DNA from 3 places in the Propionibacterium freudenreichii subsp. freudenreichii genome. Region 2 is predicted to be linked to each of the others. Evidence: predicted binding sites of a transcription regulator. Region 2 holds the regulator's gene; each other region holds the start of a gene.

Region 1 (3,713 bases), 650 kb from region 2:
AAAGGCCTTGGCCATCGCATCGATCTCACCGGGTGGCACGCTCAGCGCCACCCCCACGTCGCGGAGGGCATGGCGTGCCCGATAGGTCTCCACCATGGCCACGCAGGCCACCTGGTCGGCGCCGAAGCGGTCGAGCACCATCCGGTAGATGTCGGTACGGCGCGCCGATTCCACGTCGAGGTCAATATCGGGCAACTTGTCGCGCTCGGCGGACAGGAAACGCTCCATGAGCAGGCCGTAGCGCATCGGGTCGACCCCCGAGATCCCGAGCAGATGGTTGACCAGGCTCCCCGCACCCGACCCACGCGCCGTGCACCGCAGCCCCGCACCGCGCACCATGTCGACCACTCCGGCCACGGTGAGGAAATAGGAGGCCATGTTGCAGCCCTCGATCACACCGAGCTCGGCATCCAGACGCTGTTCCACCATGGTCGTGTTCCCTCGATAGCGCCGTGGCAGTCCGGCCAGGCAACGCTCCCGCAGGCGTCGGCTCGCGTCGGGAACACCGGGCAGGTGGATCTCGCCCAGCCCGATATCGCGCTTCGGATCGAGCACGCATTCCTCGGCCAGGACCCTGGTGTCCGCCAGCAGGCGACGCCCCCGGTCATCACGGCCGGCACCGTCGCTGATGCGCGCTGCCACCGCCGCCATCTGCCCGGACGGCTTGAGCCACCCCTCTCCGGTACCAAGCCCCAGGCGCCCCATGGTGAGCGGTTGGAGCAGCCGGGCCGCATCGAGCACATCGCAGACCGGCGCCTGATCAGCCCTGGCCATGCGCACCTGGTTGGTGAGCACGCACTCCAGTCGGTGACGGTCGGCGAACCTCACCATGGCCACCGCCTGCGGCAACGAGGCCTCCCCGTCACGCCCCAGGTGGTCGCTCACCGCAAGGGCGATCCTGTTGTCGGGGACCACCTGCCGCCACCGGGCGAGCTCCCGGTCAGCACCATGGTCGTCATGGTTGGCCAGGGCCCTGCCCAGTGACGAATCCGGACCCAACAGCACCGACAACCCACCGTCACCGGCCCACTGACCGAACAGCTGGCCGGTGGCGACCGGACGAGCCCGGTCCGGTGCCTGATGGGCTCCGGTCACCAGCCGACACAGCGCGGCCCAGCCGGCCTTCGACCGGGCGAGCACGACCACGCGCGGCAGGCCCTCGTCCCGTAGCGAGCCGCCCTTCACCGGCACGGGCCGCACGCGGCGTGCACCATCGGGCACACCGCAGAGCTCCACGGCCAGGTCGACTCCCACGATGGGCGAGATATTCGCCTGCTGGCAGGCCTGCACGAAGCGGACCGCACCATAGAGCCCATCGCGATCGGTGAGGCCCAGCATGGTCATGCCTGCCGCAGCGGCGCCCGCCACGAGTTCCTCGGGATGACTGGCCCCGTACTGCAGCGAATATGACGAGGCGACGCGCAGGTGCACGAAGGCAGGCATGCCGTCCGGACCCCGACGATCGGGGAGGCGGGGCCGTTCCTCCCCGCCTGACCTGCCGACTGTCCTTCGACTCATGGGGGTGCCCCTCAGTCCACTGCTGCGATGAGGGACCATTCCCCCTCGCAGGATGCCAGGTCGTAGACCCCCTGACGGTCGCCCGAGCTGGCCACCACCCGCCAGACCGTGCGCTGCCGGGCACCCCGCCGGAGCCCGTGGGCCGGCGAGCTGGGGACTGGGGCCCGGGATGGTTCGGCGGGACTTGCCCAGTCGTCACCCTCTGCGCGCCACCAGGCCTCGTCGGCGGGCAGGCCCGTGCCGAATCGCTCCCCCTCCGGGCCGCCCACCCCATCGGGGTTGGTCCACCAGGGAACCGCCTCCACCCAGCTGCGCTGCACCTCGCTGACCCGCCAGAGCCGGGAGCGCCAGACGAAGCGGTGCGGCGTGCCATGCACCGGCTCACAGATGATTGCCCTCTCGTAGCTGCGCATGGCATGCCCCTTCCCCGATCCGATCCGCTCATCAAGCGCTTCCCCGTCGATGAACCGGGACTTGAAAGCTAGCACATATTCGAACACCCATTCGATAGATGGCCATTACCTGTGGACCCGCCACCTGCGACACACCCGGCTTGTGGACGAGCCGGGTGTGCCACGGGCCACGCGGAGTAAAGTTGATCGACCCGTGGACAGGACTGAGACACTGTGACTGAATCTGCACCACACGACGACGCCGACATTCTGGAGCACGAGCTGGAGCTCGAACAGCGCCATGTTGACCACGTCTATGAACGCCTCGAGGCGGCCATGGCGGAGGCCCGCAATGTCGAGGCGGAAAGCCGTGCCCGCTTCACCAGCGATCGTGCTGATTGGCTGCGCGAGGAGGACAGCACCGCACTGTTCGAGCGCGACGCCTTCGCCTACCAGGCCTCACGACGACTGGCGATCCTCGACGAGGAGCATGAGGGGCTGGTCTTCGGACGCCTCGACCTGCTGCTCGACAAGGAGACCCGCTACATCGGACGGCTCGGCGTGCGCGACGAGGACTACGAGCCACTGGTCATCGACTGGCGCGCACCGGCGGCCGAGGCCTTCTACCGGGCGACCCCGAACAACCCGATGGGCGTGGTGCGTCGACGCGTCCTGCGCTGCCGCGACGACAAGGTGATCGGCATCGAGGACGATCTCCTCGACACCGAGGCCGACACCGACCTGGTCGTCATCGGCGAGGGTGCCCTGATGGCCGCCCTCGGCCGTGCCCGCGGCCAGCACATGCGCAGCATCGTGGCCACCATCCAGGCCGAACAGGACGAGGCGATCCGTGCCCCCTACCAGGGGGTCACGACGATTGCCGGCGGCCCCGGCACCGGCAAGACGGTGGTGGCACTGCACCGGGCCGCCTACCTGCTCTACACCCATCGCAAGCGCCTGGAACGCGGCGGCGTCCTGGTGGTCGGCCCCTCCGATGTGTTCATGAACTACATCGAGCGGGTGCTGCCCGGCCTGGGCGAGGACGCCGTGACGCTGCGCAGCGTCGGCCGGGTCGCCGACGACGTGCTGGGGCTGGGCTCCGATCGTCAGGACAGCGCCGAGGCCACGATCCTCAAGGGCTCCCTGGTGATGAGCAGGCTGTTGCGCCGACTCGTCAACGAACCCCTGGTGGCGCAGGGCGCCCAGCAGCTGCGGGTCACCTTCTCCGGTGAGATCCTCACCCTCGACGCCAAGGCGCTGGCCGCAATGCGCAACAAGATCCTGGCGAACAACAAGCTCAACGAGGCCCGCCACATCGCCGAGCAGGCACTGCTCGGCGCGCTGTATGCCAAGCTGCCGCCGGCCCTGGCCAAGGATGTGGAGCGCGACGAGTTCGACGACAAGGTGACCACCCAGGCCAGTTGGCAGATGTTCGTCAACGCATGGTGGCCACCCCTGGACGCCGAGCAGGTGCTGGCCCGTCTGGCTGAGCCGACGCTGGCCGCGAAGGTCTCCCACGGGCTGCTGGATGCCGATCAGCAGGCCGTGCTGTCGGAGTCCCTGTCGCAGTCCCGCGGATACGTCCCCGCCGCCGGCATGGCCCATCCGCAGTGGTCGGTCAGCGATATCCCGCTGCTCGATGAGCTGGCGATGATCCTCGGCCCGCTGCCCGAGCCCGCCAGCACCGAGCCCGACCTCTTCCTCGACTCGACGAAGGAGGAGCTGGTGACCACCGCTGACCTGTTGTCGGACCAGCGCGACACCGAGGACGACGAGCTGCTGCAGAACTACTCGCACGTACTC
Region 2 (3,713 bases):
CCTGTCCGGTGGCACGCACGGTGTCCTCCACCGTCTGCCCGAGCCGGGCGAGCTGCTTGTCGGTGACGGGGCGTCCCTTGCAGGCCTTCCGTACCCCATTGATCACCTTGTCGCGACTGAAGGGCTCCACCACATCGCCCTTCTTCACCACCATGAGCTGCATCTGCTCCACCGTGGTGAAGCGACGCTGGCAGCTGAGGCACTGGCGGCGGCGACGAATGCTCGCACCGTCTTCGGTGACACGCGAATCCAGCACCCGGGAGTCACTGTGGTGACAATAAGGACAATGCATGCCTTCTCCTCGAGCCTGGTCCGGTCCCCCGGCCGGCCCCTCATCAGGCGGCTGGGGAGGTGAACATCCGATACATCACGGCCACAACCCATGGACGAATCCTATCGGTGCAACCACTACATATAGTACACCTGTTGGCGTCAGACCCCACATTCAGTGTCCATCCGTGAACGCCGCGGACATTGCGCCATGCATCCCCGACCGCATGCATCCCGGACCGCATGCATCCCGGACCGCATGCATCCCTGACCGGCAGTGGGCACAGGGGCAGCTGGCAACCCACGCCCGGACGGCGACCCGCCATCCGGGGATCCCGCAGCCGGCCCCGAACCTATCAGCCCGCGGGGACGGCCATCGGAGCGCCAGCAGCCGACCGCGCCATGGCCGCGTCCGCACGGGCGGTTCCCACCAATGACCCGAGGATGACCCCCACGCCCAGAGCCATCGTCACCACGAAACCACAGATCACCACGGCCATTCCCCGGGTCGTCAACCGCCAGCCACCCGCCGTCCGCACCGACACCACGGCGGAGCCCGCACTGGCGGCACGGGCGCCGCTGGTCGCGGCAGGGCGCGTCACGCGCGCCTCCGAGCGGGTCACGTGCACGAGCCCCTTGGTGATGCGCGGCGCACCCTCGCCGGATCGTTGGGATCCCGCCAGGTCAAGGGGAACCAGGCTGGGACCGACCCCGGGGGCAGCCGTGGCCACCGTGCCAGCCCGCAGCGCCACAGACACCGAGCCAGCCCGCGGCGCCACAGACACCGTGCCAGCCCGCGGCGCCGATGGCACCGCAGAGCCGGTGGCGACACGGGAGCGCACCACCGGCTCGCCCAGGCGACCGCCGCGGGACACAGTGCCCGTCGAACCGGTGCCGCGCGCCGCCCCGCCGTCCCCGGACCCCGCATCACCCGAGGACCCAGCATCACCCGAGAACCCCGCATCATCCGAGGACCCAGCATCACCCGAGAATCCGGCACCACCCGGCAACAGGGTCAGGGTGGGGCGGCCGGCGGCGGTCGGGGGCCACACGTCGCGGCCAACGATGCCGTCCGGCTCCGGGGAAAGGATCTGGATCTGACTCATGCGTGATACCTGCTCTCTGATCGAGTGCTCCGTGCGCCCCACCGTGACCGACATGGCCGCAGACCTCCTGCGCCATCCCGCCCCATCCGGACCACCCACGCAACCGGGACGCTGAATGCCAGCCCGCCGCATGTCGAACACCTGTTCGAACAACATATTAGGACATCTGTTCGATCGCAAGGCTTGTGCCACCCTGCGCGATTCCGGACCGGTCGAACACATGTTCCAAACCAAGCACCCGCCACTGACAAAAACGGATCACCCCGCGACACGCCATCATCGAACAACCGTATGATTGTCCCCCTGCCCGGTATCCTGACTCCATGACTGGTCCCGCGTCCCGCACTGATTCCTCCAGCGCCGAGCAGGATGCCCCGGAACCTTCGGACGGAGGTTCACGAAAGGCGGGCCGCCCCAGTCGGGCGCGCATCAACCAGGAGCTGGCGGCCAGCCAGCCGCGGCGCGACGCAGTGAAGACCCTTCAGCGCTCCGGCGAGGCACCCGGTGCCATCAGTGACCTGAGTCCCCGGCAGCGCCGCATCCTTGAATTCGTGCAGGCCAGCGTGGAGGCCATCGGTTATCCCCCCAGCATTCGCGAGATCGGCAAGGCCGTGGGACTGACCAGTCCCTCCAGCGTGTCCCATCAGCTCGAGGTACTTGAGGACAAGGGCTTTGTGCGTCGCGACCCGAAGCGCCCTCGCGCGCTGGAGGTCTTCATGCCCCCGGCGCGCCGTGCGGACGCGGATCCCGCCGAGACGATGGACATCACCGGCTTCGGTGATGCATTTCCCGAGGCGATCAATGTGCCCGTGATCGGGCGGATCGCGGCCGGCGCCCCGATCCTGGCCAGCGAACAGGTGGAGCAGGTGATGCCGATGCCACGCGAGCTGGTCGGTGATGGCACCGTGTTCATGCTGGAGGTTCGCGGTGACTCCATGATCGAGGCCGCGATCTGCGACGGCGACTATGTCGTGATCCGGCAACAGAGCACGGCCGACAATGGTGATTTCGTGGCGGCCCTGCTCGACGATGAGGCCACCGTGAAGGAACTCCAGCGCCGCGATGGCCATGTGTGGCTGATGCCCCACAACCAGGCCTATGAGCCCATCAACGGCGATCAGGCGACGCTCGTCGGCAAGGTCGTCGCCGTGCTGCGCCGGATGTAGGCCCTACTGCTCCCCGCGCAATCTGCGCAGCGCGTTCACCGCCACGTCGAGGTTCTTCGTTTCCCAGAACGCCGGCAGCGATGCCCGCAGGAAGCTCCCATAGCGGGCCGTCACCAACCTCGAGTCGAGGATGGCAACGACGCCCCGGTCCTCGGAGGTGCGGATCAGCCGGCCTGCGCCCTGTGCCAACAGCAGTCCGGCATGGGTCGCCGCGATCCGCATGAACCCGTTGCCGCCGGCCTTGGCAATGGCCTCCTGCCGTGCCTGCATCACCGGATCATCGGGACGCGGGAAGGGGATCCGGTCGATGATCACCAGCTGGCAGGTCTCGCCGGGCAGGTCGATGCCCTGCCACAACGACAGGGTGCCGAACAGGCTCGACTTCGGATCGGCGGCAAACCGCCTGGTGAGCTCGGGCAGTTGGGCCTCCCCCTGGCACATCACCGTCAGGGCGGGTAGCTCGGCGCGCAGGTGGCGCACGGCCGCCTCGGCATTGCGTTGGGATGAGAACAGTCCCAGTGTCCGTCCCCCGGCAGCCCAGACCAGCTCGGCGATCTGGGCCAGCACCTCGTCAGACAGGCCCTCTCGCCCCGGACGCGGCAGCCGCGCGGCCGTGTAGAGGATCCCCTGATGGGGATAGTCGAAGGGCGTCCCCACGTCGATCCCCCGCCAGGCGACGGCCTCCGGGTCGGCCGCCGGCTCACGCACGCCGGAATCGTCGGTCAGTTCCTCCTCGCGGCGCAGGCCGAGTTGACCGGCCATCGGACCGAAGGATCCCCCCACCGTCAGTGTCGCCGACGTGAGGACCGCTGCCTTCCCGGCGATCACCCGATGACGCAGCAGGCCGGCCACCGACAGGGGGGCGACATTGAGCTGGCGCCCGAAGCGTTCCCGCTCACTGACCCACACGACGTCGGCGTCGGAGAGGTCCGCTATGCGTTGTGCCGTCTCGTGGACCTCGCGGGCGTCCCCCTGGGCAGCGGCACGGGCGGCGTCGATCCCGCCCTTTGACGACCCCGGGGACAGCGCACTGACCGCCTTGCGGGCGACATCGCGCACGCGGGCTATGGCCGCGACGGCCGTGCTGTGGGGATTGGTGAGGCGCCCGACCTCCGCCTCGGCGATGGCCCCCGTCAGTGCATCGGCAACATCGAGCAGTTCGACGGCCAGA
Region 3 (3,713 bases), 140 kb from region 2:
CGCAGCGGGCTGGGCAACAGGCCGACACGCGTCGTGGCCCCCACCAGCGTGAAGGCCGGGATCTCGATCGGGATGGCGGTGGCCCCGGGCCCCTTGCCGACGACGACATCCACCCGGAAGTCCTCCATCGCCAGGTAGAGCATCTCCTCGGCCGGACGCGACATGCGATGGATCTCGTCGAGGAACAGGACCTCCCCCTCGACCAGGCCCGACAGGATGGCGGCCAGGTCGCCGGGGTGCTGGATCGCCGGGCCGGAGGTGATGTGCAGTGGCACGCCCATCTCGGAGGCGATGATCATTGCCAGGGTGGTCTTGCCCAGTCCGGGCGGGCCCGACAGGAGGACGTGGTCAGGCGTGGTGCCGCGATGCTTGGCGGCCGACAACACCAAGCCCAGCTGATCGCTGACCCGCGGCTGGCCCTCGAACTCCTCCAGGGTGGAGGGCCGGAGGGCCGCTTCGGCGGCCCGTTCCTCGGGCTCTGGCCAGGGATCAACCGCAGAGTGTTCCATGATGACCCAAGCCTAGGGGGGAGTGTGAAAACGACATCGACACCATTGTTCCGGTCCGGCCCCTCACACCCTGGCCAGTGACGCGAGCGCCGCCTTCATGAGTGCGGCCACCGTCGCCTCGGGATCCTCCTCGGCGAGGGGTGCCACGGTCTCGCAGGCCGCCTCGGCATCCCTGCTCGACCAGCCGAGGCTCTCCAGTCCCGCCATCACCTGCTCCTGCCAGGCCGGGGTGACCGGCGCCACGCTCGCCGAGCCGTTAGTGGGCGCCACGAACAGCGCATCCACCCGGTCCTTCAGCTCGATGACGATCTTCTGGGCCCCCTTCCGGCCGATTCCCGGAACGGTGCACAGTCGTGGGAGGTCCTCCGTACGCACTGCCGTGGCGAACTCCTCGGGCGTCAGCACGCTGACGATCGCCAGGGCGAGCTTGGGACCCACTCCCGAGGCGGTGCGACACAGCTCGAAGCAATCACGCTCGTCGGTGCCGCCGAAGCCATAGAGCTTCATGGCATCCTCGCGCACGACCAGGCTCGTGAACACGGTGGCCGTCTGGCCGGTGCGCAGGGCAGAGGTCGTGTTCGGGGTGGTGGACACCTGGAAGCCGACCCCGGCCACATCGATGACCAGCCAGTTTGCGCCGATGGCGGCAACTTTTCCGTGCAACTGTGCGATCACGAACTCCCCCGGGTTCCACGAGTACTGGATGCCTGCCGCTCGGTGCGTGACCGCGCGGCGCGGGCAATGGCCGCCGATCGGCGGGCGCGCGCCACGGCGGCGGACGAACGACCCTGCAGGGCAGCGGTCGCATAGCGGTTCTGGGCGCTGCCCCGCCACAGGTGGGTGACCGCCAGGGCCAGGGCATCGGCTGCGTCGGCGGGCGTGGGCGCCTTGGCGAGGTGGAGCACCTGGGCCACCATCACGCCCACCTGGGCTTTGTCGGCCCGACCGGAACCGGTCACGGCGCTCTTGACCTCGCTGGGCGTGTGGAGGGCCACGTCAATGCCATGGCGCGCGCCGAGCATCATGGCGATGCCGGCGACCTGCCCGATCCCCGTCACGGTGCTGAGATTGTGTTGGGCGAAGACACGTTCGATGGAGATCGCCTGCGGCTGGTAGTGGTCGAACCACTCCCCCAGGCCCTCTTCAATGGCCAGCAGCCGATAGGCGTGCTCGGTGTGCGGATCGGTGCGGATGACGCCCACGGCCACGAACTGGGGACGCGCGCCGGGGGTTCCGTCGACAATTCCGACACCGCAACGCGTCAGGCCCGGGTCAACGCCCATTACGCGCACTCCAGTGCCCCCATTCCAATGATCCACACCCGACAATGACCCCCACCCGTTCGCCCCGGCCGGGCTCCCGGGCTGCGGACCCGCGCCACGAGCCGTGCGTCGATCCGGCCACCGGCGGCCTATCCGAACAACTGTTCGACAGCCTAGGGCCAGATGCCCACCTGGGACAACAGACACGCCGGGACAACAGACACGCCGGCCCCGGGACGCATCCCGGGGCCGGCGTGGTGGCAGGGGCCCGTACGGGCCCTGTCAGGGACTAGTCGTCAGCTTCCTCGAGGCCCTTCTCGACCGCCTCGCTGTACTCGGCGTTGGTGTAGACCTCCTGCACGTCGTCGAGGTCGTCGAGCAGGTCGACCAGCTTCTCGATCTTCTGGGCGACCTCGAGGTCGTCCACCGCCTGGGTGAAGCTGGGCACGAAGGCCACCTCGGCCGACTCGTAGTCGATGCCGGCGGCCTGGACGGACTTGCGCACCTCGACCAGGTCATTGGGATCGCAGGTGATCTCGAACCCCTCGCCCTGGTCCTCGATGTTCTCCACGGGGGCGTCGATGGTGGCTTCCATCAACTGGTCCTCGTCAACGCTCTTCTCGACCGACTTGCGGCCCTCCTCGACCTCCCAGGTCTTGGGGACCCGCACGACGCCCTTGCGCTCGAAGAGCCGACGCACCGAGCCGCCGTCGGCCAGTGTGGCCCCGTTGCGGGTGATCGTGGTGCGCACGTCGGCAATGGCGCGGTTGCGGTTGTCGGTGAGGCAGTCGATGAGGATGGCCACGCCGTCGGGGCCATAGGCCTCGTACATGATGTCTTCGTAGCTGACCGCGTCAGCGCCCTCACCGGAACCGCGCTTGACGGCGCGATCGATGTTGTCATTGGGCACCGAGTTCTTCTTGGCCTTCTGGATCGCGTCGAACAGCGTCGGGTTTCCGGATGGGTCGCCGCCACCCACGCGGGCCGAGACTTCGACGTTCTTCACCAGTTTGGCGAACAGCTTGCCGCGCTTGGCGTCAATCGCAGCCTTCTTGTGCTTGGTCGTGGCCCACTTGGAATGACCGCTCATCTACCCGAACCCTTCTTCCTCAGATGTGCAACACGCAACACCCTGTCGGGCGGCGCGACAACATCACGATTCTACCGACAGCGCCGGCTCCGGGTCATCTGTGCCCAGCGGCGCCCCTACACGAACCTCCCCGACCATGCCGGCCTGCCGGGGACAAGGCCGGTCAGTCCGGCTGTTCGACCCTGAAAGTACGTCCATACACCACCACGCGCTCGGTCTCCTCGAAGCCCAGAACCCCGAAGAAGCGGGCTGCGGTATTGGGGTCTTCCGTGTCGACCCCCACGCCGGCGCTGGTCAGGCCGGCGTCGGCAAATCCACGCATCGAGGCGATCACCAGCGCACGACCAATGCCCTTCTTGCGGCACCACGGGCACACGCCGAGCCGCTCGGTCCACCCCTCACTGGTCTCGTCGTCATAGGCCAGGTTCATTGCATAGCCGACCACCCGACCGTGTGCCGCGCCCTCGTGGGCGGGAGTGTCACGGTTGACCAGGGCCACCCAGGACAGTTGTGAGTTCTCCGGATGGTTGTTGATCGACGATTCCCATGCCTGGGCACTCACCGGGCTCGATCCCGGCCGCGTGGCCATGGCCTCGTTGTGGGCCTGGCGCACCAGCTCGCTGAGTGAGTCATCGAAGGGCACGATGGAGACATCGGTCAGCTTCGGCAGCGGCGGCAGGGAATCCCCCGCCTCCAGGGGACGATGCATGTCGAAGAACCAGCGCTGCGGGGTGAGCCCGGCCTCGATCATCGAGCGGGTGAGTCCGCCACGCTTCTCGTCAACCGTCGTGCCGACCCACAGGGCACCGGTCTGCGCGGTGCGAATATGTTCCCACCACTGCTGCGCGCGTC

Evidence for each region. Region 2 encodes LexA, which represses DNA repair genes until DNA is damaged. Its sites were predicted from a motif close to TCGAACANNTGTTCGA; they were not measured.
Region 1: the regulator LexA is predicted to act here: its motif matches at 2,011-2,026, upstream of RM25_RS07315 (DUF6504 family protein).
Region 3: the regulator LexA is predicted to act here: its motif matches at 1,925-1,940, upstream of ruvC (crossover junction endodeoxyribonuclease RuvC).

What each region holds. Positions count from the first base shown of each region.
Region 1 covers NZ_CP010341.1:1,683,434-1,687,146, forward strand. Annotated here, with positions in the region: gene RM25_RS07310 (DNA polymerase III subunit alpha) at 1-1,518, opposite strand, end outside; gene RM25_RS07315 (DUF6504 family protein) at 1,530-1,931, opposite strand; gene RM25_RS07320 (HelD family protein) at 2,145-3,713, shown strand, end outside.
Region 2 covers NZ_CP010341.1:1,030,586-1,034,298, reverse strand. Annotated here, with positions in the region: gene nrdR (transcriptional regulator NrdR) at 1-292, opposite strand, end outside; gene RM25_RS04380 (hypothetical protein) at 627-1,376, opposite strand; gene lexA (transcriptional repressor LexA) at 1,700-2,542, shown strand; gene RM25_RS04370 (ATP-dependent DNA helicase) at 2,546-3,713, opposite strand, start outside.
Region 3 covers NZ_CP010341.1:1,174,561-1,178,273, reverse strand. Annotated here, with positions in the region: gene ruvB (Holliday junction branch migration DNA helicase RuvB) at 1-509, opposite strand, end outside; gene ruvA (Holliday junction branch migration protein RuvA) at 573-1,184, opposite strand; gene ruvC (crossover junction endodeoxyribonuclease RuvC) at 1,181-1,792, opposite strand; gene RM25_RS05015 (YebC/PmpR family DNA-binding transcriptional regulator) at 2,061-2,861, opposite strand; gene RM25_RS05010 (GNAT family N-acetyltransferase) at 3,025-3,713, opposite strand, start outside.